4 regions of the Vibrio sp. 1580 genome follow, and region 1 is predicted to be linked to each of the others. Evidence: predicted binding sites of a transcription regulator. Region 1 holds the regulator's gene; each other region holds the start of a gene.

Region 1 (8,205 bases):
CTACGCTTACCAAGGTTTAGGTATCACGCCAGATATTCTAAGTACTGCGAAATCACTTGGTGGCGGTTTCCCGATCGGTGCAATGCTAACGACAGCAAAATTGGCAGAGCACATGAAAGTGGGCACTCACGGTTCTACATATGGCGGTAACCCACTAGCGTGTGCGGTTGCAGAAGCGGTTGTAAATGAAGTTACTAAGCCAGAGGTGTTGGCTGGTGTGCTAGAACGCGAAGCAATGTTCCGTGAAGGTCTAGAGAAGATCAACGCGAAGTACAACATCTTCTCAGAAGTGCGCGGTCAAGGCCTATTACTTGGCGCTGCACTAAATGAAGAATGGCAAGGCCGTGCGCGTGACGTGCTGGTTGCTGCAGGTAAACAAGGTCTCATGGTATTGGTTGCGGGTGCCAATGTCGTACGTTTCACACCATCACTCGTTATCACACAACAAGAAATTGAAGAAGGCTTGGCGAAACTGGATAAAGCGATCGCGACTTTAGTTTAAGCGCGATATCAGTTTAAACGTCAACGCAGACACCCCCGTCAAGGATCTCTGATGGGGGAATTGTTCCTACAATATAGTTAGGATCTTCTTGCATCTGGAGGGAGTATTGATGCTAGTAGTTCGCCCTATCGCGATGTCGGATTACGACGCACTGCACACTTGTGCGGTGGAGTCTGGTCACGGATTTACATCTCTACCGGTTAACGAAGAACTGTTAACCAATCGAATCAAACATTCAGAGTACAGCTTTGGTAAGCCAGATGTGGCAGAACCAGGCGATGAAGGCTACCTGATGGTTGGCTTTGACTCTGAAACGGGTGAGGTTGCGGGTACCACCGGAATCGAAGCATCTATCGGCTGGGATGTCCCATTTTACTCATATCACATTAGTAAAGTCGTGCACTCGTCGCCAAAGCTTGGCGTTAACAACGTCGTTAAACTGCTTACTTTTGGTAATAACTACACGGGTAACAGCGAAATTTGTACCTTGTTCTTGCGTGAGAAATTCCGCCAAGGTCTGAATGGTCGTCTAATGTCGAAGTGTCGTTTCCTAATGATGGCAGAGCACCCAGAGCGCTTCTCTGAAACGATCTTTGCGGAGATGCGTGGCGTTTCAGACGACGAGGGTAATTCACCATTCTGGCAATGGCTTCAAGAGCATTTCTTCTCTATCGATTTCACGCTTGCAGATTACCTGACAGGTATCGGCAAGAAAGGCTTTATCGCCGACTTGATGCCGAAACTGCCTATTTACATCAACCTGCTCAGCCCAGAAGCGCAAGCCGTGATTGGTCAAGTACATGACAACACGCGTCCAGCGCTGAAGCTGCTTGAGCGTGAAGGTTTTACCAACCGAGGCTACGTCGACATCTTCGATGGTGGCCCAACGGTTGAGTGTGATCTGCGTAATATTGAGTCGGTACGTCATTCATTCCGTGCGCAAGTCAAAATCTCTGAACATTCCAGCACACAAGACTTCTTGATGTGTAATTCATCTTTCGAGAACTTCCGTGCGACAGTCACTAAAGCGGCGTATGACGCAGAAACACAGAGCGTAATGATCGCACCAGACGTTGCGGATGCACTTTCGGTTGAAGAAGGGGATTTCGTTCGCCTTCTTCCGCAGTAACAGACGACAGAATTTAAGGATAGAAACAATGACACATTGGATTGCAGGTGAATGGGTACAAGGTCAGGGTGAAGCATTTACGTCTCTGTCGCCGTACAACCAAGAAGTGATCTGGCAAGGCAAAGGTGCAACGGCAGAGCAGGTGAACCAGGCGGTATCTGCAGCGCGTGAAGCGTTTATTGACTGGAAAAAGCGCCCATTTTCAGAGCGTGAGGCAATCGTGTTGGCTTTTGCGGAGAAAGTAAAAGAGAACAGCGAAAAAATCGCCGAAGTCATTGCCAAAGAAACTGGTAAGCCAATTTGGGAAACGCGCACTGAAGCAGCGGCAATGGCAGGTAAAATTGCCATTTCGATTCGCGCTTATCATGACCGCACTGGTGAGGCGAGCCGTGAAGCAGCAGGCAACCAAATCGTATTGCGCCACCGCCCATTGGGCGTGATGGCGGTGTTTGGTCCTTACAACTTCCCAGGCCACCTACCAAATGGTCACATTGTGCCTGCGCTACTGGCTGGTAACACGGTAGTCTTCAAACCGTCTGAGCAAACGCCATGGACGGGTGAATTGGCAATGAAGCTATGGGAAGAAGCCGGTCTGCCGAAAGGCGTGATTAACCTTGTTCAGGGCGCGAAAGAAACTGGTATCGCGCTCGCTGACGCAAAAGGCATCGATGGCGTACTGTTTACGGGTAGCGCAAATACGGGGCATGTATTACACCGTCAATTTGCGGGTCAACCGGGCAAGATGCTCGCACTAGAAATGGGTGGTAATAACCCGATGGTGATCTCTGATAAATATGGTGATTTGGATGCCACGGTTTACACCATCATCCAGTCAGCGTTTATCAGTGCTGGGCAGCGTTGTACGTGTGCTCGTCGTTTGTATGTGCCATTGGGTGAAAAAGGCGATGCGCTTATCACCAAACTCGTTGAAGCGACACGCAATATTCGCGTAGACCAACCATTTGCAGAACCTGCGCCATTTATGGGACCGCAAATTTCGGTCGCGGCAGCCAAGTTTATTCTTGATGCACAAGCTAATCTACAGTCTCTTGGCGGTGAAAGCTTGATTGAAGCGAAAGCAGGAGAGGCGGCGTTTGTTTCTCCTGGCATCATTGATGTAACGAACATTGCTGAGTTACCAGATGAAGAATACTTCGGCCCACTTCTGCAAGTGGTGCGTTACGAAGGGTTAGACAAAGCCGTGGCGCTAGCAAACGATACGCGCTTTGGCTTATCTGCTGGTTTGGTCTCAACCGACGACCAAGAATGGGAATACTTCGTTGACCACATTCGTGCAGGTATCGTGAACCGTAACCGCCAGCTCACTGGTGCAAGCGGTGATGCGCCATTTGGTGGTCCGGGGGCGTCGGGTAACTTGCGCCCAAGCGCTTACTACGCAGCAGATTACTGTGCGTACCCAATGGCATCAATGGAAGGTCAAGAGACTGTCTTGCCTGCAACATTGAGTCCAGGTGTAGCGCTATAAGTTTTAATAATAGAGTCGCAACTATGCATTGCGGCTCACCTTGCCGGCGCATCATTTAGGTATGGGTTGTAGTGATCGTTGGCAGAACACGAAAAGTGAGCAAAGACTCGGAAAAGCGTGTTGACTGACTGGCATTTACCGTCACAGGTTGATGGTTGCTCGTTCATTATTCTGGACAACTTTTGTTGTGAACGAGCAGCCAACTTCCGCTTACCTTTAAACTCTACATCTCGTAACAAGGAGTCGTTATGACGCCCGATGTGTTATTTGAATCGCTATGGCAAGATTACATTCAACGTCTTTGCCCTTCGGCTGCTAAAGTGCATCAGCTGCTTCAAGAAGATGAGCCTCTGATTAATGATCATATAGCTTTACGTACCTTCAATATCGCGCCTCTTGGTATTGAAACTCTAGCTAAGCCATTTGTAGCTATTGGTTACAAGGCGTGTGGTGATTACGTTTTCGAAAGCAAAAAGCTGGTTGCTAAGCACTATGAGCACCCAGATCCGAAGCAACCTAAAGTATTTATTAGTGAGCTAAAAGTTGAAGAGTGCTCGTCTGAGCTACAAGAGATTGTGAAAAATTTGGTGGCACAAGTCGATGCTGACAAGCTGAACGATAGCGCATTCTTACATGGTGGACGCTTGTGGGATTTAAGCTTTGCTGATTACCAAACGTTGGCTAAAGAAAGTGAGTACGCATCTTGGCTTGCGGCGCATGGTTACGGAGCAAACCACTTCACGGTGAGCGTTAACCAGCTCAATGAATATGAAGAAGTGAAGCAGGTAAACGATCATCTGCGTACCGCTGGGTTTACCATTAATGAAAATGGTGGTGAAGTGAAGGGCACTCCTGAGGTGTTGCTAGAGCAGTCATCGACCATGGCAGATAAAGTAGCGGTTCGTTTTAGCGAAGGCACTGAAATTATCCCTGGCGGGTTTTATGAATTTGCTAAGCGCTATCCGATGGAAAATGGTGATTTGTACCCAGGTTTCGTGGCCGCTTCAGCTGACAAAATCTTTGAAAGTACGAATGGCTAAGTTTTAGGGTTAACCTGTTAAGCTTACTCATTAGTGTTCGCTGCACCCTATCTCATTTGGTCATGAGTAAATAAAAAGCCACCAATGTTGCCATTGGTGGCTTTTATAATTTTGTTCGTGTCACTCTAGTTCGAGATTAACGAGTACCGTAAACCACGATGGTTTTACCGTGAGCAGAGATTAGGTTCTGCTCTTCTAGCATCTTCAAGATACGACCTACTGTCTCACGAGAACAGCCAACAATTTGACCGATTTCTTGACGAGTGATCTTGATTTGCATGCCGTCTGGGTGAGTCATTGCGTCTGGTTGTTTTGCAAGGTTCAGAAGCGTCTGAGCGATACGACCAGTTACGTCTAGGAACGCCAGGTCACCCACTTTTTGGCTAGTTACTTGAAGACGACGAGCCATCTGCGCAGAAAGACGCATTAGGATGTCTGGGTTTACTTGGATAAGCTGACGGAACTTCTTGAAAGAAATTTCAGCAACTTCACAAGGAGATTTAGCACGAACCCAAGCTGTGCGCTCTTGGTCTTCCTCGAATAGACCAAGTTCACCAATAAAGTCTCCTTGGTTTAGGTAAGAAAGGATCATCTCCTTACCTTCTTCGTCTTTGATAAGAACCGCAACAGAACCTTTAACGATGTAGTACAAAGTTTCTGCCTTTTCGCCCGCGTGAATTAGCGTGCTCTTTGAAGGGTACTTATGAATATGACAGTGTGAAAGAAACCACTCTAATGTTGGGTCGGTTTGAGGTTTACCTAGAACCATAATATCTCACTTCCTCTGCAGGGTACGCTTGCGCTATCCATATTTTAGCTAAGCCTGAATTAGGCCTACTAGAATAAGAGCACTTTTTATATGCTGCAAGCTCTCTTGTGTTTCGGTAAGAAATAGTATCCTTTTTCGAAAACGATTTCTTGATTTTAATCGTGCCATGATTGAGATTTTGTAAGCAAAACTGTGCACATGATCACGGTATGAAAAGTAAACATCTTCGCAGGCAGGTTTTTAGCCAATTTTCCCTGTTTCGATGAGCTGTTGTAGGATAGGCCGAACTATGAGCTCCATTGCAAAGCTCATCTTACCGCCGGGTACGACAATCGTGTTGTGGCGTGACATGAATGAGCCATCAATCATGGCCAGCAGATATGGGAAGTCGACATTCTTGATACCGCGTAGGCGAATCACCACAAAACTCTCATCCAAACTAGGGATGCCTTTTGCATTAAGTGGGTTGGAAGTGTCAACGGTCGGTACGCGCTGGAAGTTGATGTGAGTACGAGAAAACTGCGGAGTGATATAGTTGAGGTAATCGTCCATGGATCGCACGATTGAGTCCATTACCGCTTCACGCGAATGGCCGCGATCGCGAGTGTCACGTACGAATTTTTGTATCCACTCTAAGTTCACAATCGGCACCATGCCGATTAAGAAATCCACATGTTGAGCAACATTAACATCTCCATCGACCACGCCACCATGTAACCCTTCATAAAACAGCACGTCGCTGTTTTCGGGTAAGTCTTGCCACGGTGTAAACGTGCCTGGCATTTGATTGTAGGGAACCGCTTCGTCAAACGTGTGCAGATAACGGCGCACGCTGCCAGTGCCGTCATGCCCGAACTTACGGAAAAACTCTTCTAATCCCGGGAAGTCATTAGCTTGTGGGCCAAAGTAGCTAATGTGTCGACCTTGCTCGCGGGCTTTGCGAATTTCGATGTCCATTTCTGGGCGAGTAAAGCGATGGAAGCTATCGCCTTCAACCCATGCGGGTTTAACGTTCATCATATTGAACATTTTACGGAAGGCTTCAGATGTAGTGGTCGTGCCGGCACCGGACGAACCAGTAACCGCAATAATTGGGTGTTTAGCTGACATGACAAACCTTGTCGAAAATTACTTACCTGTAATGTGCAGTAGAGTTACTACTGCACGGTCGATATCCCACTATAGCACGTAACAATACCTTGTCATCGAGTGGGATACGGTAAAATGTGAAGGGTCTAAAATTTTGTTTTATGCTGAATATCGACGGTTTCGTGTAGCTCAGAGAACACGATAACCGCTTCACCTTTTTCCAATTGAGCTTTAACTTGATCAATTTTGTCATGCAAAGAAACCTCGACGGTTCCGTAATCCGTTCCTTCGCGTAAGACGAATTCACGAATTAAGTTTTCCAATGTTTCCGGCGCAATGTCTTGCCATGGAATGATCATAAATACCTCTAACTTTTATGATGAGCGGCTAGTTTACTGCGTTCGTTGCTTGGATACAGCAGAAAGGTAATCTGCGGCGATACTTTCGTAATACGCGGGCAGCGCTTCCTCCAACCAAAACTTAGGTTTTAACGCCGTTCCTGTTAGGAAGCCAACATGGCCACCGTGTTCAAAGAGACGGTAATCAATGTTATCTGGCAAAACAAACTTCGGTATCACATCATCGGTCATGAACGGATCGTCTTTGGCATGGATGATCAGTGTGGGTAGCGTGATTTGCTGTAGTTTACTTAAGCCAGAACATTGATCGTAATAATCTTGTGCGTCTTTAAAGCCGTGCAGTGGTGCCGTGATCAAATCATCGAATTCATACAATCGTGTGACACGTTTTATTGAGTTGTAGGACAAAGCGAGCTCGCCATGCAATAGATGATGCTTTTGTAACGCGTTACGTTTCAGTGAAGAAAGCAGATAACGGCGATACACTTTCGAAAAGCCTTGTTCAATACGGTTTGCACACGCCGCTAGGTCTAAAGGCGCTGAGATAATAGTCGCTGCATTCAAAAAAGGGTGGTCTTTATATTGGGCTAAATAATTCGCCAACATGTTACCGCCAAGAGAAATACCAACCGCAACTTTGGGGTTATCAGGAAAACGTTGTTCAAGGTGCTCTAGGAAGTAACGAGCATCCGTCACTTCACCCGAGTGGTAAGCTCGTGCTTTTTTGTTTGGTTTACCGCTGCAGCCACGAAAATGCATCATCACCGACAGCCATCCAGATTGAGCAAATGCATTCATTAACCCATTGGCATAAGGGCTATAGAAGCACCCCTCTAACCCATGAAATAAAACAAAAATCGGCTTTTTTTGTGCAGGCTCTTGGGTTGGGTCCTCGCTCCACGCGAGATCGAGAAAGTCGCCATCGGATGTATCGAGGGTTTGCCAAATCGGCGTAAATAACGCTTTTTTGCGAATAAAACGCGGCAAAAGCGTTTGGAGATGCGGGTTTTTGATCCCGGCGGCTGCGAAAAATTGTGTCATACCTAACTGCTCTTATGCGGTCCTTCGGTGTCCGTTGAAGAACTTATTAATATAATCCTTTATAAAGATTATAGGTATTCTACAGATTTATGGGCGTTTTGGTGGTTGAATGTTTGGCACCGGAATAGCAAAGGCTTGCTGCAAATGCTCCCCACCGAGTTGACGACAGTATCTCAACGTCAGTGGGTCACCATCATTTTTGAGTAGTGTAAGTGAGTTAATGCAGTCCACCAAATCCGCTTGTTGCTGCTTTTCTAGTTGCAGCTCAAACTGCAAGGTCTCACGATACAAAGCGTCATTGACTTGAGACTTAAGGTGGCGACGAAGGTCGCGAAAGGAGTGAAGTAAAGTTTCGCTTCTACCTAGACAGTCTTGCACCAAGGGCCAGTCTTTTTCTTGGAAAATGAGTTGCTGCTCATCGAGCCATCTGAGCAGCAGGAGTAGGTTCACGTTACCGTGGTAGTTGTTCTGTAATGATAAACACGCCTCTTTCACTTCTCGCACACCATAAAATTGCAGACTAAACTGCCAAAGGTGTTCTAGGGTGAGTGTGTATTCAGCGTGTTGATTACTCATTGATTAAACTCTAGCTCCATCTGCTCCAATGTTTCTTGAGCAGACATCCATTCCATTTCAATTTCTTCGAGCTCAGCCTTACTAGAAGCTTGAAGTGCCAGCACTTGGTTAAGTTTAGCTTTATTTTCGGCCGCATACAGTGAGTTCTCCGCCAATTGTTCTTCAGCTTCGGCCAGTGCAGCACCTAACTTATCCATTTTATTTTCTAGTTGTG
Region 2 (8,205 bases), on a different contig from region 1:
GCGCGATATTATCGTGATGGTCGCGGACATCAACGCTTACAGCCCTGCGATTCAGGCGGTCTTTGGTAACGCACCGGGTGAGCGTTTTATTCCCTATTCGATTTCTGACCGAACCGCCGATCAAGAGAGCCCAATTCTGGCCGCATTTATGCAGTTGGTGAACTTACCCAATACGCGCTGTTTGGCATCAGAACTACTCGAACTTTTGGAAACTCCGGCGATATTAAAGCGTTTTGAACTCAGCGAAGATGATTTCTTACAAGCCAAACAATGGGTTGAGGAATCGGGGATTCGCTGGGGGTTGGATGCCAATACCGGACGCGAATTTGAACTGCCGGAAACCCGTCAAAACACATGGCAATTTGGTATTCAACGCATGTTGCTTGGCTACGCGATGCCAGAATCCGCAGGTTTGTTTGAAACCGAGCAAGGCAGTTTATCTCCGTACAACGAAGTGCAAGGCATGGGCGCAGAGCTGGCGGGCAAGTTGGCACACTTTATTCAACAAATTAGCACTTATCGAAGCAAACTTTCTCATGTTCAGACTATTGATGGTTGGCGAGAGACTTTGGTTTCACTGCTGGATGACTTCTTCTCAGTTGAGTTAGAAGGAGAAATGGCGCTCAAATCCATTCGCGATACGCTCAGCCAACTCAAAGAGCAATTAGCTGATGCCGCATTTGATGATGCGTTATCTCCGTCGATCATCAGCCAATACCTTCAAAACAAATTATCTGGCACACGAGTCAGCCAGCGCTTCCTGGCTGGTCAAGTGAACTTTTGTACCCTGATGCCGATGCGCTCTATTCCGTTTAGAACCGTTTGCCTACTGGGGATGAATGACGGCGTGTACCCACGCTCCATGCCGCCAGAAGGCTTTGACTTGATGACGGGAAGAACCAAACCGGGCGACCGTTCGCGCCGAGATGATGACCGTTACCTATTCCTCGAAGCAATGTTATCGGCACAGCAAACGCTCTACATCAGTTATGTTGGCCGTTCAATCCAAGACAATACCGAGCGAGTGCCTTCGGTTCTGGTTTCTGAGCTGATGGAATACTGCCACCAGAACTATTGTTTAAGTGGTGATGAAGCGTTGCCCGTTGATGAGTCTGGCGACAACTTATTAAATGCGTTGGTGAATACCCACGCCATGGTGCCGTTTAGCCCAAGTGCGTTCCAAGGCATGCACGCCAGCTACGCGAAAGAGTGGATTCCAGCGGCATTGACTCAAAGTAGTCAATCGCAAGGCTATGTTCGTCGTGATTTTAATCGGGCATTAGACGACTATCTGTTAGGAGCGACGTTCCCACTTGAGCTCGACTTAGTAGAGTTGCAACGTTTCTGGCGCTTACCTGTGCAGTATTTTTTCAATCGTCGTTTAAAAGTAATCTTTGAACCGCCGCTACCGGTGATGGAAGACGACGAACCCTTTGTTTTAGGTGGTTTGGAAAGCTATCAAATGCGTGATGAGCTGTTAGAAACCTTGCTTGAAACGACATTGATGCAGCCAGAGAAAACAACAGAGGTGCTTAAACACTTTATGAGTCAACAGCGCGCGCAAGGCAAACTGCCGGTGGGGGCGTTTGGTGATATCGAGTTTGAAACCAACCGAGTTCAGGCGGAAGAGCTGGTGGATAAACTGGCGTTTTTATCTGGTGCGCCTCAAGACGATTTGGAAATCGACCTGACGTTTGATTCCTTGTTTGAGCGAAATGAAGGCGAAGAGAAAAACGTTCGCCTAACAGGTTGGCTAACTCAATGCTACCAATCCGGTTTGATTCGCTATCGAAGCGGTAAGATTCGCTCGCAGGATTACCTTGCTGCGTGGATCGATCACCTTGCCATGTCGGCGTCGGGTCATGCTAAGAAAACCCACATCATTGGTTACGATCGTAAAGAAGGCGCGCTGCATTTGATCTACCCAGAAATTGCCGATGCTCAGTATGCCAAACAGCTACTGACTGAATTAGTTCGCTTATTCTTCGAAGGCATGACTAAGCCTTTGCCTTATTTCCCGAAAACGGCGTTGGCTTGTGTTGAAGCGGGCTTTAGTCGCGGTCAGTGGGTAGATGACGAAGAGAAATCTTTGAAGAAAATGGCTGACGCATTCAATGATGGCTTCATGAGCCCGGGCGAAGGCAATAATGCGTACATCTCTCGAATTTGGCCTGCTTGGAATGATGAGTTGGCCTCAGAAGTTCGTTTGCTGACAGCATTAGTTTTGCAAGGTGCGCGCTTAGCGGTTCAAGACGCTGATGACGTAAAAGCGTAATAAAGACAGTTGGATAAAGAGAAGGAAGAGTAGGGTGGCCGCCAGAAAATCATTATTTTTTGTAGGGCGTTCGCTGTACGGCCACAAGGTCAGAGGGACCATGATACTTTTGTTTAATTCATTTGAGTTGTGCCGCCAAAAGGTTTGGCTTATCTCGTGGGGCGCATACTAACGGTACGTCTTATGGATAACCGTGAGAAAGATCTCACAAAGCTCTAAATTATCCAACTTGTTAAACATATTAATAGAATTTTTAACTATAGATCACATTTATTAGGTGATACGTCCTAGTAAATAATCCGGAGAGATTCAGCGTTATGGATCAAATGTCAGGTGCAGAGTGTCCTCTACATACATTAGACCGCACAGAGCAACCTCAACCAACGCCACTAGAACCGATGACGTTTCCTCTGCATGGTGCGAGGTTAATCGAGGCATCAGCAGGTACAGGTAAAACCTTCACTATTGCAGGTTTATATCTGCGCCTTTTGCTTGGTCACGGCAGCGCGGAAACTCGACATCGCGTACCGCTTACGGTCGACCAAATTCTGGTCGTAACCTTTACCGAAGCGGCAACTGCGGAATTACGCGATCGTATCAGGGCAAGAATCCATGATGCGCGAATCGCGTTTGCGCGTGGACAGAGTTCCGATCCGGTGATCCAACCTTTGCTTAATGAGTTTGACGATCACAAGCAAGCCGCAGAAATTTTATTGCAGGCAGAGCGTCAGATGGACGAGGCGGCAGTCTACACCATTCACGGTTTTTGCCAACGTATGCTAACGCAAAATGCGTTTGAATCTGGCAGCCGATTTAATAACGAGTTTGTGACCGATGAAAGTCACCTAAAAGCGCAAGTTGTAGCCGATTACTGGCGCCGCAATTTCTACCCGTTGCCATTTACTTTGGCTGGAGAAATTCGCCAGCTATGGGGCTCTCCATCTGCGTTGTTGTCTGACATCAGCAATTACTTAACTGGTGCGCCGTTAAGCCTTTCTGTTCCGGCAATGAAAGGCAGTTTGGCTGATCTTCATACTGAAAATCTGAAAAAAATTGATGAATTAAAAGCACAGTGGCGAGAAAGCCAAGATGACTTCTTGACGCTGATTTCAGATTCAGATATTAGCAAACGCAGCTACACCAAAAAGTCTCTGCCGACGTGGTTGGAGGCGGTAAACGCTTGGGCAGCAACGGAAACCACAGGTTACGATTATCCAGACAAGCTGGAGAAATTCGCGCAAAACGTCTTGTTGGAAAAAACACCGAAAGGCAGTGCGCCGCAGCACGCGGTATTTGAAGCCATTGAAACATTTCTTGCTAACCCAATCAGCTTAAAAGCGCCACTGCTTGCTCATGCGATTGAGCATTGTCGTGTGATGCTGGCCAACGCGAAAAATCAAAAACAGTGGCTCTCTTTCGATGATTTGCTGACACAACTTTCTGCTTCTATCGATACGGACGAAAGCGAGCTTTTAGCGGCGCGTATTCGTACTTTGTATCCTGTCGCAATGATTGACGAGTTCCAAGATACCGACCCGCTTCAATACAGTATTTTCAGCCGTATTTATCTGAACAACCCGGAATGTGGTTTGTTTATGATCGGGGACCCCAAGCAGGCGATTTATGGCTTTCGTGGCGCAGACATTTTCACTTATATCAAAGCGCGTAACCAAGTAAGTGCCCACTACACGTTAGGAACCAACTGGCGTTCTAGCGCAGATATGGTGCAGGCGGTAAACCAAGTATTTGCTTTGCCAGACAGTCCATTTATCTACGATTCGGATATTCCGTTCTTACCCGTTAAGTACAGTCCCAATGCCGAAAAACGCATTTGGACTATGGGTGGCCAAAAGCAACCAGCGCTGACTTATTGGTTGCAAGAAGCGGACGATAAACCGCTACCAAAAGGCGAGTATTTGACTCGAATGGCAGAGGCGACCGCAAGCCAAATCCAAACCATTTTGACGCAGGCTCAACAGGGGCAAGCGTGTCTGGTGAATGGCGAAAATCAGAAAGCGGTTCAAGCGGGCGATATCGCGGTGTTGGTTCGAACAGGTAGTGAAGGTCGAATGGTCAAACAAGCCCTGGCAAACCAAGGCATTGCCAGCGTGTACCTGTCTAACCGAGACAGTGTGTTTACCAGTTCAGTGGCGCAGGATTTACAGCGTTTGCTGCAAGCGGTGCTGACTCCAGAAAATGATCGTGCGCTGCGTGCAAGTCTTGCCTCTGAGCTGTTTGCCCTCGATGCAGCAAGTTTGGATGCGCTTAATAACGATGAAATTGTGTGGGAAAACGCCGTAAACGAATTCAAAGAATATCGCAAACTTTGGGTTCAGCGTGGTGTGCTGCCGATGCTGCGGGCGGTGATCAGCAAACGCCATATTGCCGAGCGATTACTAGAAGAAGGCGCGAGTTCACAGGGTGAAAATGGTGAGCGAGTGCTTACCGATTTAATGCACATCGGTGAACTGCTTCAACAAGCCAGTAATGAACTGGACAGCGATCACGGTCTACTGCGTTGGCTCGCTCAGTCTATCAGTGATGCGGAAAACGGTTTGGGTGGCAGTGATGACCAAATCCAACGTTTAGAATCGGAACGTAACTTAGTGCAGATCGTAACTATTCACAAATCAAAAGGCTTGGAGTATGACCTCGTATTTCTGCCGTTTGTGTTCAGCTATCGAGAAGCCAGTGAAGCCAAATATTACGATGCAGCCAATGACCGCACGGTACTGGATATTACTGGCAACGATGCGTCCATGAAGCAAGCGGATAAAGAGCGTTTGGCGGAAGACTTACGCTTGATATACGTAGCACTAACGCGAGCTGTGTATGCGTGTTTTATCGGTGCCTCACCTTTGCGCAATGGCCGTTCGACCAAAGAGCCAACTGGTGTACACCGCAGTGCGATTGGCTATTTGATTCAAAATGGTCAAGAAGGTGGCATTAACGATTTGCAACAAGGTTTAACAAAGCAACAAGACGAGCTTGATTGTGTCGTTGTGGCCGATCCGCCGCAGCAACTCGAAGAGAAGTACGTAGCGCCACAAGAAGAAATACACGATCTTAGCGCGAAAGAGCTGCAAAACCCTATCGATAGAAACTGGCGCATCACCAGTTATTCTGGCTTGGTCAAGCAAGGCTCTCATCACGCCGAGCATGATGCCACGATTGAGATTACGGGTTTTGATATCGACTCATCTGAAGAGCAAGACGAAGCGGATTTGGTGGAGCCAGAGCGCTCTATTTTTACCTTCCCTCGTGGTGCGCGTCCGGGTACGTTCCTGCACAGCTTGTTTGAGGAAGTTGAATTTACTCAGCCAGCCACTACGGAAGAGAATACACAAATCATCCTTGGCTTGATGGAAAGCGAACAGCTCGATGAAGAGTGGCTACCTATTTTACAGCAATTGATTGATACCGTACTCGCAACGCCGTTGGATGGTAAGTCTTTGCTGCTGAATCAAAAAGCACCGTCGCAACGTTTGGTGGAGATGGAATTTTTGCTGCCGATTGAAGTTTTGTCTGCACCGGCGTTAAACCGAGTCATTCAACGTCACGATCCGTTGTCGGCGAAAGCGGGGGATTTAGGTTTCCAAACCGTGCAAGGCATGCTCAAAGGTTTTATCGACTTGGTGTTTGAACATCAAGGTAAATACTACGTGCTTGACTGGAAATCGAATCATCTTGGCGACGATGTGACGCACTATCATGGTGAGGCTCTGAAATCGGCGATGGCAGATCACCGCTACGATTTGCAGTACCAGATTTATGCGTTAGCCCTGCATCGTTTCCTACGCAGCCGATTGGCCAATTATGATTATGAACAGCACTTTGGTGGCGTGTATTACTTGTTCTTGCGCGGCATGGATGGGCAGAGTGACCACGGCATTTTTGCCGCGAAACCAACTTTCGAGTTCTTACAAGAGATGGATCGTTTGATTGATGGTCAAGTACTTGAAACGCGCTCAACTCAAGCCGGGCAGATGGAGCTACTTTAATGACGACAAATCACAATCTTCATTCTGACCAAGATAGCCTATTGGTAGTGTTGGAACGCTTGGCGCACAAAGGTGCTATTCGTCAGCTCGACTACCAATTCGCCTGTTTTATTGATTCTCAAACGCATGATGAACAGTCGGACAGCCAAGCACTGGCGTTTATCGCTGGTGTTGTCAGTAGTGAGCTTGGTAAAGGACATATCTGTCTGTCTCTGTGCGATGCACAAGGGCAAACTACGGATTTAGCCAGTAATCTAGGGCTGTTTGGTGAGTCGGCATTGGCGCTTAACACACAGTTGCAAGGCATAGACTGGATTCAAGTATTACAAAATTCCAGCGTGGTCGGCGCGCAAGGAGAAGCCTTGCCTTTAATGTTCGATGGTGAGCGTCTGTATCTGCATCGCTATTGGCATTATGAAGTGACACTGGCGGAAAAGCTCAATCAGCTGGGCGCCGCAGTTAACTTGCAACCACAAGAGTTTGCGCGATTATCGGAGTTGCTCAACCATCTGTTCGCACGCCAATACCATTTTCTGTTTAACGCGTTGGGCAAAGCAGTAGAAGCGGGAAGCAGCAACCAAGTGTTGCGTCAGCAATTGGTGTGTGACCACCTTGATGTGGTCGCAAGCGAATCGTTGGATTGGCACGCCATTGATTCCGTGCTTAGCAATGCGCGCAAGGTTCAAGATTTGCAAATACTGGATGAACTCGTGCCACTCTCAGCTTGCGTGAACTGGCAAAAAGTCGCGGCGGCGGTTGCGTTAACTCGTCGATTTGCTGTGATTTCTGGTGGCCCTGGTACGGGTAAAACGACGACAGTAACCAAATTGCTTGCTGCTTTGATTGAACAGGCGACGCAAGAGAAAAATCTAACCATCAAGCTGGTGGCCCCGACGGGGAAAGCGGCGGCGCGATTAACCGAGTCCATTGGTAAAGCGGTGCAAGAGCTGCCAGTTTCTCCGGAGCTAAAAGCCAAAATTCCGACTGAATCGAGTACCTTACATCGGTTGCTGGGTGCGATTCCTAATAGCGCAGAATTTCGTCACAACAAGCAAAATCCACTGCATTTGGATATTTTGGTTATCGACGAAGCGTCGATGGTCGATTTACCAATGATGTATAAAGTGGTCGATGCCTTACCGAAACATGCGCGGCTGATTTTGCTAGGTGATAAAGATCAACTTGCCTCAGTTGAAGCAGGGGCAGTGTTGGGTGATATCTGTTCGTTCCATGCGTTGGGTTATGGCAAAGAGCAGGCGTCAGCCATCGCAAAACTGACGGGCTTCGATACTTTAGCCCATACGGGTAACAGTGCATCTAGCATTGCTGATAGTTTATGTATGCTGCAAAAGAGCTACCGATTTGACGCTCGCTCAGGCATTGGTCAGTTGGCAAAAGCGGTTAATTCCGGTTCTGCTGCGAGCGTAGATAACGTCTGGGCGCGTGACTTTTCCGATATCGAACATTTCGCACTAAGTAGTCAACATTACAACCAAATGATGCAGACGTTGGTGCAGGAATACGGTCGTTACCTCAAACGCATTGGACAACAGGAAACTGATCCTAAAACCGGAGAGCCAGAGTCGCTAACGCACAAAGCCAAAGCGGTGTTAGATACCTTCAACCAATGCCGACTGCTGTGCGCGATCCGTGAAGGTGACTTCGGTGTGGCTGGGCTAAACCAACGCATCGAGAAAGCGCTTGCGGCGCGCAAGTTAATTCAAGTTCAGGATGAAATTTGGTATCACGGCAGACCTGTCATGGTTACGCGTAATGATCACGGTTTAGGTTTGTATAACGGTGATATTGGTATTTGTATGCGAGATGACAGTGAAGAAGAACCGCGTTTGAAAGTCTTTTTCGAGTTACCTGACGGCAGTGTGAAATCGGTCTTGCCAAGCCGAGTACCTGAACATGAAACGGCTTACG
Region 3 (8,205 bases), on a different contig from region 1:
TGACACCTACCCCGACGATAAAGATAAGATGCTTTCAGCTCAGCAGTATTGGAACAAACTCTATGGTATGACGCACATCATCTTTGCCGATTCACAGTATTATCAGGAGCGAGTAAGCGAGAAGAAACACCAATGGATTTATGATTACTTTCGTAACAACATCGACACTATCCTACTGCGCGCCAAAGAAGATGTGATTGCGGAAGTCGGCATTTCGTTTTTGTTAGCAGGCTTGGACCATGATCCGGTCGTAAAGAAGACCCGCCAAGCCATTCGTCATGCAATCAACGCAGAAAAAGGGATGATTCCGTCGGTCGACGGTAACTTTGATCTCAAGTACGGCGAACACCGTAACGTGCTAGCCATCATGCTGCTCGATTGGAAAGGGGTACATAAAGCGCCAACTTATCAAGAGCACCCAGAGGCTTTTAAATCGATACCTTACGGCTTAATGCCCAAGCCTTAGAAATAACAAAACCCGCCATTTAGGCGGGTTTTTAGTGTGGATCTTCAATCTAAATTAGAGCGAGATAAAAATGCCCGCTAAGCACGCACTCATCAGGTTAGCGAGTGTACCAGCAGCAACCGCTTTTAGGCCTAGACTTGCAACATCTTTGCGGCGCTCAGGTGCCATCACGCCGATAGAGCCCAACTGAATCGCAATTGAGCCAATGTTCGCAAAACCACACAACGCAAAAGTGATAATAATTTGAGTATGCTCAGACAGTGTCGCTTTGTGCTGCACAAAATCGATAAACGCAACAAACTCATTCATCACCACTTTCTGACCAATGTATGAACCCGCAGCTAGAATTTCGTGGCTTGGCACACCAATCAACCATGCGAGAGGTGCAAACAAATAACCAAAAATCGCTTGTAGCGTTACGCCAGAGAAACCAAATATCTCACCCAAGTTTTCTAGCCCCGTGTTCACCATCGCGATAACACTCACGAAAGCGATAAGCATGGTACCAACAGCAACGGCAACTTTCATACCGCCCATGGCACCGCTTGCTAGCGCATCAATAACGTTACTTTCTTCTGATTTATCTAGCTCAATATTGTTGTAATCGCTTGGCGTTTGACGCTCAGGAACGATGATTTTTGCCATCATCAAACTACCTGGTGCTGCCATAAAGCTTGCCGCGATCAAGTATTTGAGGTCGACACCCAAACCAGCATAACCACCAAGCACACTGCCCGCCACTGAAGCCATACCACCAGCCATCACGGCAAACAGTTCAGAGCGAGTCATGTTAGAAAGAAATGGACGAATAAGAAGTGGTGACTCGCCTTGAGATAAGAAAATGTTCCCTGTTGCAACCAAAGACTCTGCTTTACTCGTACCCAAGAACTTCTGGATAGCGCCGCCAATAAATTGAATCACTTTTTGCATAATGCCCAAATAGTAAAGGGCGGAGATAAGAGCACTGAAGAAGATGATGATAGGAAGGACACGGATAGCGAAGATAAAGCCAGAAGAAGCGAGGTCACCAAAGAGGAATTTAATCCCTTCATCAGCAAAGCTGAGTAGCCCCGCGACACCATTACTTAAACTCGCCAGCGCCGCTTGACCCAACGGGAAATAGAGCACCAAAGCAGCAAACCCCATTTGTAGCATCAAGGCGCGAGATACAGTTTTCCAATTAATGGAAGAACGACCCTCAGAAAGTAGGAAAGCACAACCTAGCAGTGCAACAATACCAAATAGACTAAATAGAACACTCATGAGCTGGACCTACTAAACGTTGAAAAAGAAAAAAGAGCCAAAGGAATTGGCAGAAGAAAGGGACAACGCAGCGAGTGATAACTCACTTTTAGATCCAGAATGTAGACAGAACGAATAGTTCGACATCTTATTTTTACCTTATACAAGCAATTGAACGTAGCTGGTCCGGTCCGTGGGGTCATTCACTGCTGGCGAGCATGTTGCTTGGCCTGCTCCATGTGACGGCTTGTATGGGTAAGGGTCCTGAACAACTAAACCCTAATTCCCGCTTAAACGGGACGCAAGTATAGCCAACAAAAAGAGATATTCATCACATTTATTTACGCAAACGTTCAAGCGTTCAAAATTTAGGCAAAAGTACTCTTTTGTCGTCATACCATTAATAAAAGTAAGGGCATAAGGATAGGCGTTGATGGTAAAAAACATAAAAGTGACCAATAAATATGCAATCAAACTCGAAAGAGCCAAAATTCGTCATTTTGCTCTCGCCAACAGGTGGATTTTGGTTATAATTCGCGTTGCTTCTTTCGAGGCCTCTGAGTATTCAGAGCATCATGATGCCGAGATGGTGAAATTGGTAGACACGCTAGCATGAGGTGCTAGTGCCTTTGGTGTGAGGGTTCGAGTCCCTCTCTCGGCACCATTATCCTTCTTCCCTAATTTTGTTCGAGTGTAATGCAAAGTTCTAAGCAGGCAAGACAGTCTACAGATGCTAACCAACTTCTGAGTGAGCTTGCGGTTCACGCTTTATTACACCTGCACTTTAAAATTCACGCGTCCTCGCATGGCCTCTCCCTTAAAGAACGTAATGACTTACTTCAGAAATGGCTGAAACCAAAACTGAAGAGTAATCGCTATAAGCTGATTAAAAAGCCGTTAAAATCTTTGACTCAGCAGGCAAAAGGTGAGAACGGAAATCTGGAAGAATTACTCGAGCGCTGCGTCGGTGCAGACAAACCCAGAAATCCTCAACCCGATCTAGATAGCTACTTGCTGCTGATCAATGAGATTGAGAAGAAACTGGGGACTACCGTGTTATTATCGCGACCGGAAGACGTCGACTTATCTCACGACCAACACGGCTGTTTGCTGTGTGTGCTTTCTGAGAACTTAAATCAGCACTTCGATGATAATAACGCCCTAATCGCTCCTATTTCGATGCTGTTCCGCGGACCAATGAGTCAACGCTCACTTTTCCTTGGCAGCATTTACGCCAGTGGTACCTTCAATTATGAAGTGCAGTATCAAGACGACCAGTTCGTTCGCATCACATTAGAGTTAGCGTAACTGTAACGCTAAGAAATAAACGAATCGAAAAAGGCCGCGAAACTCGCGGCCTTTTGCTTATCTAGATTTAAACTTGAGTTAATCGATCTCTTTAAATCGAGCAGTAAAGTGGCGCAGCACTGGTGGCTCGTACTCGAAAGTGAGCCCTTTTAACTCATGTGCACGATTTTTCAGTTCGATAATCGCATCCGCAATGTAATCCATATGATCGTTTGTGTAGACACGACGTGGAATGGTCAAACGCATCAACTCAAGCTCTGACGCTTTTTGTTTACCCGTTTCCGGATCTCGACCAAGCAGCAACGATCCTATCTCTACTGCTCGAATACCCGCTTCCAAGTACAAAGCATTACACAATACCTGCGCAGGAAACTGATCCGCTGGAATATGTGGCAAAATCTTAGCGGCATCCACAAACACCGCATGACCACCCGTTGGGTATTGAATCGGAATACCGCCTTCACGTAAGCGCTCACCTAAGTATTGAACTTGGCTAATTCTATAGTGAAGAAAATCCTCGTCCGCGGCTTCATACAAACCGCGAGCGAGCGCTTCCATATCACGCCCAGCCATGCCGCCGTATGTCACAAATCCTTCCATGGGTACGCAGCGCGTCTGCACCGCCTGGAACAACTCCTTATGATCACGAATACAACACATGCCACCAATGTTTACCATCGGGTCTTTCTTAGCTGACATGGTGAGCATATCACCGTACTGGTACATCTCACGGATGATTTCCAGAATCGATTTATTCTCGTAACCCGCTTCACGCTGCTTGATAAAGTAAGCGTTCTCACAGTAACGAGCCGAGTCAATCACCACTGGAATATCGTGCTTGGTTGCAATCTCGTACACACTGCGCATGTTTTCCATCGACACAGGCTGACCACCGGAGCTATTACAAGTAATCGTGGTGATAATTGCACAGATGTTATGCGAACCGTGCGCTTCAATTGTTGCCACCAGCTTATCGATATCAAAATTGCCCTTCCAATCATAAGGCGTAGTGGTGTCGAATGCTTCTTCCGTTACCACGTTAATCGCTTTACCGCCATTGAGTTCAATGTGACCCGCTGTGGTATCAAAATGGTAGTTCGAGATAAATACTGGCGTTTCGCCACCACGCACCTGACGCATACGCTCAATCAAAGCGGGGAACAAAATTTGCTCGGCACCACGCCCTTGGTGTGCAGGCACGGTGAGCTTATAACCGAAGAAGTGCTCCACTGCATCACACAGGTTGTAGTAATTTCGACTCCCCGCATAGGATTCATCCCCCATCATGATACCAGCCCACTGATTATCACTCATGGCACCAGTGCCTGAGTCAGTCAGCAAATCGATATAAACATCATCACTACGAAGAAGAAATGGATTATAGCCCGCTTCTTTTAACGCGACTTCACGGTCTGCCAAAGTCGTCATTTTGATTGGCTCAACCATTTTGATACGGAAAGGTTCTGGAATACGTTTCATTGTTAATTTCCTTATACGCATTGCCCTACGCAGTTTCACGTAAGACTAAAAAACAAATAGATAGAATGCTTTTCAATGCGATTGCATTGAGGAAATCAACGAGAAGAGATTTTACTAAGAAGAGACAAGCAGTAGTCTAGGTTATACCAGAACGACAGCACCAAACGGCTATCGAGAATATCCTTTATTCTCATCGTCTTCGTCCTCCTGATAAAAATAAAAAGTCAGAAACCCCATGTCTCTGACCTTTTCAATATAGTGCAGTTTTCAATCAATTTTCAGTGAGGTCACCCTCATTTTAAGAAGGTCTCGCCCTTTTCATTCTGCGTTTGATATTACTTTCTTTGACTAGGTAATCGAAAAGTGGCGCGAATAAGTTAGCAAATAGAATCGCTAACATGATGCCTTCTGGATAAGCCGGGTTCAGCACTCGGATAAAAATCGTCATCACGCCGATTAATAGTCCGTATGCCCATTTCCCGTTATTGGTAAAAGCTGCCGAGACAGGGTCTGTCGCCATAAAGAAGGTACCAAACGCAACCCCACCAATCACGAAGTGCCAGTAGAACGGCATGGAGAACATGGGGTTAGAGTCTGAACCGATCGCATTCAATAGTAATGAAGCTCCGATTAAACCGACCAACACGCCCGCAACAATTCTCCACGATGCAATCTTCATAAAGATGAGAACCAAGCCTGTTAGTGCGATCAACAACGTGGAGACTTCACCCATCGAGCCTGGTAAATTACCAACAAAAGCATCTCCCCATGAAATTGGCTCTCCCGTCATATTATTTATCAAAGCACTTTGCCCTCCTTCATACCATTGGCTAAGTGGAGTAGCGCCAGAGTAACCATCAGCCGCGACCCACACGGCACCACCGGACATGTTGGCAGGATAGGCAAAGTATAAGAACGCGCGCCCTGCTAAAGCTGGATTTAGGAAGTTTCGTCCAGTACCACCGAAAATCTCCTTCGCCACAACAATACCGAAAGTGATACCTAAAGCCGCTTGCCATAGTGGAATTGTCGGAGGAAGGATCAGCGCAAAGAGTATAGAGCTGACAAAAAAGCCTTCATTTACCTCATGCTTTCGCACAATAGCAAACAGAACTTCCCAGAAACCACCAACGATAAACACCGTCGCATAAACCGGGAGAAAGTAAGTAGCACCAAGCCACATTTTACTTCCCCACCCCGCTTGTGAAACCGCATCTAACGAGCCCCATACCCAACTCAGTTGCCATGAAGAAACAAGCGCTTGCTGAGCTGAGGCTTGATCCATTCCATACAACAAGGCATCACTCGCTTGCTGGCCTATGTTGTACATACCCCAGAACATGGCAGGGAAGACCGCCAACCACACCATGATCATAATACGTTTTAAATCGATGCTATCTCGAACGTGAGTCATGCCCTGGTTTACCTTACCAGGCGTGTAAAAAATGGTTTCGACAGCTTCGAAAAGTGGGTAGAACTTGTGATACTTCCCACCTGGACCAAACTTAGGTGTCGCTTTCTCAAAGTAATGTTTAAGGCTCATAACGCTCCTCCTTTATCTAAAAGATGGTACGCACATGTGTAAAAAGCGATCGTTTTTTAATCTCTTCGTCTTCCTTCTTCGTATTTCACCTTGTTCGCCACTCTTCTGTCTCCTCTTTAAATCCGGCGAACAGTTTATCCAACGAAAAAGGGACCGCTCATGGACACACTCGCCATTGACCTAGCTAGATTCCAATTTGCCTTTACTGTCTCTTTCCACATTATTTTTCCAGCGTTTACGATTGGTTTGGCAAGTTATCTCGCTGTATTAGAGGGCTTGTACTTAAAAACGGGCAACAAACAGTACATGCAAATCTATAAGTACTGGCTCAAAATCTTTGCCATCAGTTTTGGTATGGGTGTGGTGAGTGGCATCGTGTTGAGCTATCAATTCGGTACTAACTGGAGCGTGTTTGCCGACAAAACAGGCCCAATCCTAGGCCCGCTAATGGGTTATGAAGTTTTTACTGCGTTTTTCCTCGAAGCTGGGTTTTTAGGCGTGATGCTTTTCGGTATGGATAAGGTAGGTAAGAAGCTTCACTTCGCCGCGACTTGTATTGTTGCATTCGGGACGTTTTTGTCTGCGTTTTGGATACTTTCGGTTAATAGTTGGATGCAAACACCAGCGGGCTATAGTATCAACGAAGCCGGACAGTTTATCCCAGAAGACTGGTGGGCGATTGTCTTCAACCCTTCCTTCCCTTACCGGCTCGTTCATATGTTGCTCGCCGCTTACCTTACTACTGCCTTTGTTGTAGCCGGCGTTGCCGCTTATCACTTGCTAAAAGCAAACCATAACCCTCTAGCCAGAATTATGTTCTCGATGGCAATGTGGATGGCTGCCATCGTGACACCAATTCAAATCGTTGCTGGAGACATGCATGGATTAAACACCCTTGAACATCAACCCGCCAAAGTTGCCGCGATGGAAGGGCACTATGAGTCTCACCAAGGCGCGCCATTGATCCTCTTCGGTATCCCTAACGATGAAGAAAAACGCATGGAATACGCACTGGAAATCCCCAAACTCGGTAGTTTGATTTTAACTCATGACCTCAACGGTGAAGTGAAGGGATTAGATGCTTTTCCAGAGGAGGAACACCCTCCTGTCTCTATCGTTTTCTGGTCTTTCCGAGTAATGGTCGCGCTTGGTTTTGGCATGCTTGTTATTGGTTTGTGGAGCCTTTGGCTAAGAAAACGTCGCAAACTTTTTGATTCGAGGGCACTTCAACGTATTTGTGTGCTGTTTGCCCCAGCGGGGTTCATTGCAGTTTTAGCAGGCTGGATAACTACCGAAGTCGGTCGACAGCCTTACACCGTATACGGTCTTTTAACCACAGCCAATTCGGCATCGCCTATTGATGCCGCCGCGGTGAGCGTCTCCCTGACGGCGTTCATCGTGGTTTACTTTGTGGTTTTTGGAGCTGGCTTCTTCTATCTCCTACGTTTGATGCGCAAGTCTCCAACTCGATATGAAGAAGGTCTAGATAGCCGACTTCCTGATGGCACGAAAACCGATGCCATCACACATTCTAACCATCTAACCTAGGAGCTTACTCATGGATTACGCATTAATTTGGTACGCTTTGATTGGGCTCGCTGTTCTGATTTATGTCGTGTTAGATGGCTTTGATCTCGGTATTGGTATCCTATTCCTCAGCGCTAATGATGATGAAGAGCGCGACATGATGATGAACAGCATCGCTCCTGTTTGGGATGGGAATGAAACTTGGCTAGTTCTTGGCGGAGGTGGGCTTTTTGCCGTGTTCCCCCTCGCCTACGCGGTCATTATGCCAGCACTCTATGCTCCCCTGATTTTAATGCTGCTCGGGTTAATTCTGCGCGGGGTTTCTTTTGAGTATCGCTTCCGAACACAACGCGGAAAGTTTTTATGGGATAGCGCTTTTTTCATTGGTTCACTCACCGCGGCATTGATGCAAGGCATTATGCTCGGAACCCTGCTCCAAGGTATAGAGGTTAGTGAACGAGCATACGCAGGTGGATGGTTTGATTGGCTTTCACCATTTAGCGTATTTTGTGGCCTGGCGCTTGTTTGTGCTTATATTCTGCTCGGTTCATGCTGGTTATTAATCAAGCTTCCAGAAGAGCTGATGGGGCGCTATTACGTGGTCGCGCGACGATGGGGACTAGCGATGGTAGCCTGTATA
Region 4 (8,205 bases), on a different contig from region 1:
CTGCTTCAGCTTTGTTTACACGGTTAGCTTTCTTAGAACCAGCTGTAACCTGGATTGCTGCGTAGCCGTCAGTTTCAAGAGTTTTCACTTGAGAAACACGGTTAGCTTCAACCTCAACAACTGTTACTGGGATAGAAACGCCTTCTTCAGTAAATACGCGGGTCATGCCCACTTTACGACCGATTAGACCAATCATACTTCTAATCTCCCTTAACCTAGGCTAATTTGAACGTCAACGCCCGCAGCAAGGTCTAGACGCATTAGAGCATCAACAGTCTTGTCTGTTGGCTCAACGATGTCGATTAGACGCTTGTGAGTACGGATTTCGTACTGGTCACGTGCTTTCTTGTTAACGTGTGGAGAGATAAGAACTGTGAAACGCTCTTTACGAGTTGGCAGTGGGATTGGACCACGAACCTGTGCGCCAGTGCGCTTAGCTGTTTCAACGATTTCCGCTGTAGAAGCATCGATTAGTTTGTAATCGAAAGCTTTTAGGCGGATACGGATACGTTGGTTCTGCATGAGACAGAGCTCCAAATTTAATAAATTACACAAACAATATCGCCACTCAAACTCGTCGAGACGAGAGAATGCCGATTGATTTATGTGAAACCGTAGCATCCAAGATTAGGACGCATTGTCAGTTAATTTTCGATTAACTATCCCTATATGCCAAAGTCACCTTTGAGGATAGTTTTTCCGAAGAAAAGATAGCTAATTGTATTAACCGCGAACATAAGCTGAGTATACATTACCTCACAAATCCTTAGATTTGCTCGCTCCTCACTGCTCATTGGTTCACAACTGGCTTAACCAGTGCGCTGCATTATACAGATCACACTTTAGGTTGCAAGCGCTGAGTGAAAAATAATCGGGAATATTCCAAACCCCATACATTCCTCTTCGCTTGGTAGCCATTAAAACAAAAAGGACGCCGAAGCGTCCTTTTCTAAACTGTAATCGTAATAGCGGCTGCTATTATTTCTTACCGCTTGATAGTGCACCGAAACGCTTGTTGAAGCGATCAACACGGCCGCCTGTATCAACGATACGTTGCTTACCAGTGTAGAATGGGTGACACTTGTCACATACGTCTAGGTGGATAGACTCTTTACCTAGAGTAGAGTTGAACTCAAAAGAGTTGCCGCAAGAACAAGTCGCTTTTACTGCTTTGTATTCTGGGTGGATACCAGCTTTCATGGGATAACCTCAATAGTAGGCCGTGTCGCTATACGAATCTAAGCCGCACACCACACGCAATTAATAATAAAATGGGATACCGCATCAACTAATTGCCGAAGCCATATCTCAAGGCGCGATATAGTAAAGAATCACATTGCTCGGATCAACACATTTGGCAACTTTTTCGCCACTTTTTTAGCCAGACTAATCATAGAGGCACGATTCACGCTGAATCGCATTGCTTTACTCGAATTTCCATACCGATTTTAATAGACTCTCATTTCCTTTCCCTCTTTTTTAATAGCTAAGAATTTATGCGTCCAACCATTGCTAGAGTGGCATTACCCGTTCCGCTCGACAAACAATTTGATTACGCCATTCCGGGGCACCTGTTTCCGATCATTGGTGGACGCGTTTCCGTACCTTTTGGACGCCAAACGTTAGTTGGCATCGTCACCGCGGTGGTTAACCATTCGGACTTCCCCAAAGATCAACTCAAGCCAATCAAAGCGGTTCTTGACTCTCAGCCCGTGTGGTCAGAAAAACTCTATTCATTGCTGACTTGGTGCAGCCAATTCTACCAATACCCACTTGGAGACACGCTTCACAATGCGATGCCGTCAGCCCTACGTAAAGGAAAGCCTGCCGATTTCGCCACGCTACAGGAGTGGCAAGTTACCGAGCCCGGTAAAGACAAGCTGATGCAAGGACTCGATCGTCGAGCAGTAAAGCAACAGAAAGTTTTGCAAATGCTTATAAACGGCCCTTTACCCCATCAAAAATTTGTCGACCAAGAAATCGCCTCAACGGTACTAAAATCCCTAGAAGAGAAAGGCTGGATTGAACGTATCGAGAAGAAACCGACAATTACCCAGTGGGGGCAGCACGTTGAGTGTGACGTTGAAAAGCCAAAGCTCAACCATGAACAGGCACTCGCCATCGCGAGTGTAAATAGCCAAACAGGTTTTGCCTGCTATTTATTAGAAGGCGTCACGGGCTCAGGTAAAACGGAAGTGTACCTCAACCTGATTAAACCAGTCCTCGAAAAAGGTAAACAAGCCTTGGTTTTAGTACCAGAGATAGGCTTAACCCCACAAACCATCAACCGCTTTAAACGCCGTTTTAATGTGCCGGTTGACGTTGTTCACTCGGGATTAAACGAGACAGAACGTTTAAATGCTTGGCTTTCTGCACGCGACAAAGCGGCTGGAATCATTATCGGCACGCGCTCTGCCCTGCTTACGCCTTTTGCTGATCTCGGGATTATCATTGTCGATGAGGAACATGACTCATCGTACAAACAACAAGATAGCTTGCGTTACCATGCCCGCGATGTCGCAGTAATGCGCGCCCACAAAGAGCAAGTGCCGATTGTTTTGGGCTCAGCAACACCCGCACTGGAAACATTGCACAACGCCTTATCAGGCAAGTACCACCATTTAACCCTGACCCAACGCGCAGGTTCTGCGGTTCCAACCACCAATAAAGTGTTAGATGTAAAAGGTCAGTATTTAGAAAGTGGCTTATCCGCCCAATTGATTGCCGAAATGCGCAAACACTTAAAAATGGGCAATCAGGTTATGTTGTTTCTTAACCGCCGAGGTTTCTCGCCCGCTTTGATGTGCCATGAATGTGGTTGGATTGCAGAATGTAAACGCTGTGATGCGTACTATACGTTCCACCATTACAGCAACGAAATACGCTGCCATCACTGCGGCTCACAACAACCGGTGATTCATCAATGTCAGGGGTGTGGTTCAACCCAATTGGTTACCGTCGGCGTAGGAACGGAACAACTCGAACAACAATTGGCTCAGTTATTTCCAGAATACAACGCCATTCGCATCGACAGAGACAGCACACGTCGCAAAGGTAGTTTGGAAGACGCCCTTGAATCGATTCGTAAAGGTGAACATCAAATTCTGATTGGCACCCAAATGCTAGCTAAGGGGCACCATTTTCCAAATGTAACGCTCGTTGCTCTTTTGGATGTTGATGGCTCTCTCTATAGTAGTGACTTCCGCGCTTCCGAGCGACTAGCGCAGTTGTTTATTCAAGTCGCAGGTCGTGCCGGCCGCGCAAGTAAACCTGGCGAGGTTATCCTACAAACCCACCATCCTGAGCACAGCTTGCTGCAGGCCCTGCTTCAAAAAGACTATCGCCACTTTGCTATGACTGCTCTGGAAGAACGCAAATTGGCTCAGCTTCCGCCTTATAGTTTCTTGACTCTGTTTAAAGCAGAGGCGAACCAAAGTGAGGTAGTTGAAGACTTCCTGCGTCAGGTTCGCTTTACGTTAGAGTCACACCCTCTGTTCGATGATTCCTGCATGGTGTTAGGCCCTACTCCTTCACCTTTGGCCAAGCGGGCTGGTAAATACCGTTGGCAACTATTACTGCAAACTCAGCATCGTTCATTGATGCAAAAGTTATTAACCAGTGCCAAACCTGCTATTGAGTTGTTGCCAAATGCTAAGAAAGTACGCTGGAATTTAGACATAGAACCACAAGATCTCAGCTAGCAAACGTTTAACTATGTAATGAATTACCATTTAATGTGACTAGAATCACACCAAGATTACAATTTTTGTTAAACAGACCGTAACTTTCACTTTAGAAATGAATAGACTATCCAAATTAGAAAAGTCTAAAGTGACTTGTTTGCACAGGCTTAGATTAAACAATGACTATTCCCACAAATTGATATCGCGGTGAAGAATCCATTTTCCCACTCGTTAACACGAACTGAGCGAAGAGCAAATACAGCTCTAACTCGGTTTGATTACTCTGATTTCAAACCGGAATAACGTCATCTTGGCAAAAAATAAATGAGAGGTTAAAAACTATGGCGACAATGAAGGATGTTGCCCAGCTTGCGGGAGTGTCTACGGCTACGGTATCTCGAGCCTTAATGAATCCAGAGAAGGTCTCTTCTTCTACAAGAAAGAGAGTAGAAGATGCCGTACTTGAAGCGGGTTATTCTCCAAACTCATTAGCGCGTAACTTACGTAGAAACGAATCAAAAACCATTGTTACTATCGTTCCCGACATCTGTGATCCTTATTTTTCTGAAATTATTCGCGGTATTGAAGATGCAGCCATGGAACATGGCTATCTAGTCCTGCTGGGCGATAGCGGACAACAGAAGAAACGCGAAAGCTCTTTCGTTAACCTCGTATTTACTAAGCAGGCAGATGGAATGCTACTGCTTGGTACAGATCTACCATTCGATGTCAGTAAGCCAGAGCAAAAGAACTTACCTCCGATGGTAATGGCGTGTGAATTTGCGCCAGAGCTCGAGCTTCCGACAGTACATATTGATAACCTGACCTCAGCATTTGAAGCGGTGAATTACCTGACTCAATTAGGTCATAAACGCATTGCTCAAATCTCTGGACCAGATACAGCAATATTGTGTCAGTTCCGCCAGCAAGGCTACCAACAAGCCCTGCGCCGTGCCGGCATCAATAAAGATCCACAATATAGTGTCATTACTGAGTTCTCTTTTGATGGCGGAGCAAAAGCCGTTCGTAAACTGCTCGAATTGCCAGAACCACCAACGGCTATTTTCTGTCACTGTGACACAATGGCCATCGGCGCAATTCAAGAAGCGAAAAAGCTTGGCTTACGAGTACCGCAAGATCTCTCTGTTGTGGGCTTTGATGACATTAACTTCGCTCAGTACTGCGATCCACCGTTGACCACCATCTCTCAACCTCGCTATGAGATTGGTCGACAAGCGATGCTAATGATGCTCGAGATGTTAAAAGGCCACGACGTGCATTCAGGCTCGCGTCTGCTTGAAACTAATCTCGTCATTCGTGGAAGTGCAGCGCCACCACAGCGTCCTTAACCTAAAGATTAGGTATTCATCCCCAAAGCGGTGCTGAGGCGCCGCTTTTTTATTTACCCCTCCTGCTTTTTGTGTATCCCTGAATAAATGTAAGTGAGAACGGAAACACACTCCTACACTCGGGCGTTGTCGCGCTTTAACTATCAAGATTCTATCAATAGGGTGTTTTCTCAACTCGTTCTGGATTAACATATTTGCAAGAATCCTTGATGACCAGAAATAACCGTGGCAAATAGAGATTATGTAAGACGGGGGCGAGGCGCCCCAAAAAAGTCGACAAAAAAACAGCCGCCGAGAAGAAAAAAACCTTGGCGCAGTGGCCTGCTCGCTATCTTGCTCGTGGGCGGTTTTGGCTATGGTCTTTACCTTTTGAGTAGCGACCCAGAACCTAAACAACCAGTCGTGAAGCAGCCAACAACCACTGTCAGCAAACCAAAGCCGAAAAAAGACTTGCCGCCACCACCAGAAGAAAAATGGGAATATGTTGAGTCACTACCGAAACGTGAAGTTGAAGTTGTGGCTAAAGAAATTGAAGTTTCTAAAATTCCTTACATCATGCAGTGTGGCGCGTACAAAACTCAGGCACAAGCGGAAGAGCGCAAGCTTGCAATCGCGTTCCAAGGGATGTCGAGCAAGATTCGTAAGAAAGAAGGCAGTTCATGGTATCGTGTGGTGCTAGGTCCGTATAAGTTCAAACGTGATGCAGAACGTGACCGTCATAAACTGCAACGCGCGAAAATCGAGCCGTGCGCGATTTGGAAAGAAAATCTTTAAACTCAGGCCCTAGGAGCTAAGATCCTAGGGCCTTTCTTTTTGCCCCCTTGAATCCCCATTTCTCCTCCCCCATATACTGAATTAAATCCAAAGAGAAATAATCAAGAGGTCGACTGTGACTACCATTGTATCTGTACGTCGAAATAATAAAGTCGTCATCGCGGGTGATGGCCAAGTATCTCTAGGCAATACCGTAATGAAAGGTAATGCGCGCAAAGTTCGCCGCCTATACAACAACCAAGTACTAGCGGGCTTTGCCGGCGGTACTGCGGATGCCTTCACCCTTTTTGAGCGCTTCGAAAGCAAACTGCAAATGCACCAAGGTCACCTAACCAAAGCGGCAGTTGAGCTAGCCAAAGACTGGCGTAGCGATCGTGCTCTGCGCAAGCTCGAAGCCTTACTTGCCGTTGCCGACGAAACCGCATCGTTAATCATTACCGGTAATGGTGATGTCGTACAGCCAGAACACGACCTGATTGCGATTGGCTCTGGTGGTGCTTACGCACAAGCTGCCGCAACCGCCCTACTAGAAAACACAGATCTAGATGCTCGTGAGATCGCGGAAAAAGCTCTCAATATCGCGGGTGATATTTGTGTCTTCACTAACCATCACCACACGGTAGAAGAGCTAGACTCAACAGTAGAGCCTGAAAAGACAACCGCGTAATCGTAACGAAGTAAGGAAAGAATATGTCTGAAATGACGCCTCGCGAAATCGTTCATGAATTGAACCGCCACATTATCGGTCAAGAAAAAGCCAAGCGTTCGGTTGCGATTGCACTTCGTAACCGCTGGCGCCGCATGCAGCTTGAAGAAAGCTTGCGTGCCGAAGTGACGCCAAAAAACATCTTGATGATTGGCCCTACTGGTGTTGGTAAGACTGAAATCGCACGACGCCTCGCAAAACTGGCAAATGCCCCTTTCATCAAAGTTGAAGCGACAAAATTCACCGAAGTGGGTTACGTTGGTAAAGAAGTTGAAACCATCATCCGTGACCTAACAGATGTCGCTGTGAAAATGACGCATCAACAAGCGATGGAGAAAGTGAAATTCCGCGCAGAAGAGCAAGCAGAAGAACGCATTCTTGATGCGCTACTGCCACCAGCACGTGATAGCTGGGGTCAAGCAGAGCAAACGGAAGAGTCTTCTCACACTCGCCAGATCTTCCGTAAGAAACTGCGTGAAGGCCAACTAGACGATAAAGAAATTGAAATCGACGTAGCCGCACCACAAATGGGCGTAGAGATCATGGCGCCTCCTGGTATGGAAGAGATGACTAACCAGCTGCAAGGCATGTTCCAAAACCTCGCTGGCGACACCAAGAAAAAACGTAAGCTGAAAATCAAAGACGCAATGAAAGCGTTAGCGGAAGAAGAAGCGGCGAAACTGGTTAACCAAGAAGAGCTAAAAGAAGCGGCGATTTTCAACGTTGAAAACAACGGCATCGTATTTATCGATGAGATCGACAAGATCTGTAAACGCGGCGAGAGCTCAGGCCCAGACGTTTCACGCGAAGGTGTTCAGCGCGACCTACTTCCATTAATTGAAGGCAGCACGGTATCAACCAAGCACGGCATGGTAAAAACAGACCACATTCTGTTTGTTGCATCTGGTGCATTCCAAGTGGCAAAACCATCTGACTTGATCCCAGAATTGCAAGGTCGTCTACCAATTCGTGTTGAGCTAGAAGCACTAAGCAGCAACGACTTCAAACGCATTCTGACAGAACCAAAAGCCTCTCTAACAGAGCAGTACGTTGCGTTGATGAAAACGGAAGATGTGGACATCGAATTCACAGAAGACGGTATCACGCAAATCGCGGAAGCTGCATGGACGGTCAACGAAAGCACAGAAAACATCGGTGCTCGTCGCTTACACACCGTTATGGAACGCTTAATGGATGAAATCTCTTACGACGCAGCGGAGCAATCTGGCGCTAAATTCGTTATTGATTCCGCTTATGTGAAAGCACGCTTAGGCGACACGATTGAAGATGAAGATCTAAGCCGCTTTATTCTTTAATCGCAATCTATTTTACCAAAGCCCAGAATCTTGTTTCTGGGCTTTTTGTATAGAATAACGGCCACTGTGACAACACCTAAATCAAAAAGATCTCGTCATTCTAGCGAGCTCAAGCGAGACTAAGAATCTAGTAACAGCAGACGCCTATTCTTTCTCTCTCACCGTAACACTTCACAATCGGATGATAGATTCTGAATCACACTCGTTCCTCGCTGTTCAGAATGACGGTCACTTAGACGACATCTAAATCAAAAGGTCTGGTCATTCTAGCGAGATCTAGCGAGACTAAGAACCTGGTAACAACAGACGCCTATTTTTCCTCTCTCACCTTAATCACCGCACAATCGGACGATAGATTCTGAATCACACTCGTTCCT

The links. Region 1 encodes CRP, which controls carbon source genes, mostly activating them, when cyclic AMP is high. Its sites were predicted from a motif close to TGTGANNNNNNTCACA; they were not measured.
Region 2: the regulator CRP is predicted to act here: its motif matches at 2,468-2,483, upstream of recB (exodeoxyribonuclease V subunit beta).
Region 3: the regulator CRP is predicted to act here: its motif matches at 1,801-1,816, upstream of R7093_RS08970 (NupC/NupG family nucleoside CNT transporter).
Region 4: the regulator CRP is predicted to act here: its motif matches at 3,736-3,751, upstream of cytR (DNA-binding transcriptional regulator CytR).

What each region holds. Positions count from the first base shown of each region.
Region 1 is NZ_JAWOVT010000021.1:26,827-35,031, forward strand. It holds gene R7093_RS22225 (aspartate aminotransferase family protein) at 1-502, shown strand, start outside; gene astA (arginine N-succinyltransferase) at 612-1,631, shown strand; gene astD (succinylglutamate-semialdehyde dehydrogenase) at 1,660-3,117, shown strand; gene R7093_RS22240 (DUF1338 domain-containing protein) at 3,366-4,157, shown strand; gene crp (cAMP-activated global transcriptional regulator CRP) at 4,294-4,926, opposite strand; gene R7093_RS22250 (phosphoribulokinase) at 5,167-6,036, opposite strand; gene R7093_RS22255 (YheU family protein) at 6,162-6,374, opposite strand; gene R7093_RS22260 (hydrolase) at 6,408-7,415, opposite strand; gene R7093_RS22265 (TIGR02444 family protein) at 7,503-7,991, opposite strand; gene R7093_RS22270 (ABC transporter ATP-binding protein) at 7,988-8,205, opposite strand, start outside.
Region 2 is NZ_JAWOVT010000005.1:261,761-269,965, forward strand. It holds gene recC (exodeoxyribonuclease V subunit gamma) at 1-2,275, shown strand, start outside; gene recB (exodeoxyribonuclease V subunit beta) at 2,602-6,276, shown strand; gene recD (exodeoxyribonuclease V subunit alpha) at 6,276-8,205, shown strand, end outside.
Region 3 is NZ_JAWOVT010000004.1:340,784-348,988, forward strand. It holds gene R7093_RS08965 (DUF3541 domain-containing protein) at 1-466, shown strand, start outside; gene R7093_RS08970 (NupC/NupG family nucleoside CNT transporter) at 521-1,729, opposite strand; gene R7093_RS08975 (hypothetical protein) at 2,142-2,324, shown strand; tRNA gene R7093_RS08980 (tRNA-Leu) at 2,289-2,372, shown strand; gene R7093_RS08985 (DUF2913 family protein) at 2,405-3,016, shown strand; gene R7093_RS08990 (tryptophanase) at 3,095-4,495, opposite strand; gene R7093_RS08995 (NADH:ubiquinone reductase (Na(+)-transporting) subunit B) at 4,794-6,038, opposite strand; gene R7093_RS09000 (cytochrome ubiquinol oxidase subunit I) at 6,198-7,586, shown strand; gene cydB (cytochrome d ubiquinol oxidase subunit II) at 7,597-8,205, shown strand, end outside.
Region 4 is NZ_JAWOVT010000006.1:109,911-118,115, forward strand. It holds gene rplC (50S ribosomal protein L3) at 1-196, opposite strand, end outside; gene rpsJ (30S ribosomal protein S10) at 211-522, opposite strand; gene rpmE (50S ribosomal protein L31) at 979-1,200, opposite strand; gene priA (primosomal protein N') at 1,497-3,701, shown strand; gene cytR (DNA-binding transcriptional regulator CytR) at 4,004-5,032, shown strand; gene ftsN (cell division protein FtsN) at 5,258-5,806, shown strand; gene hslV (ATP-dependent protease subunit HslV) at 5,922-6,473, shown strand; gene hslU (HslU--HslV peptidase ATPase subunit) at 6,497-7,828, shown strand.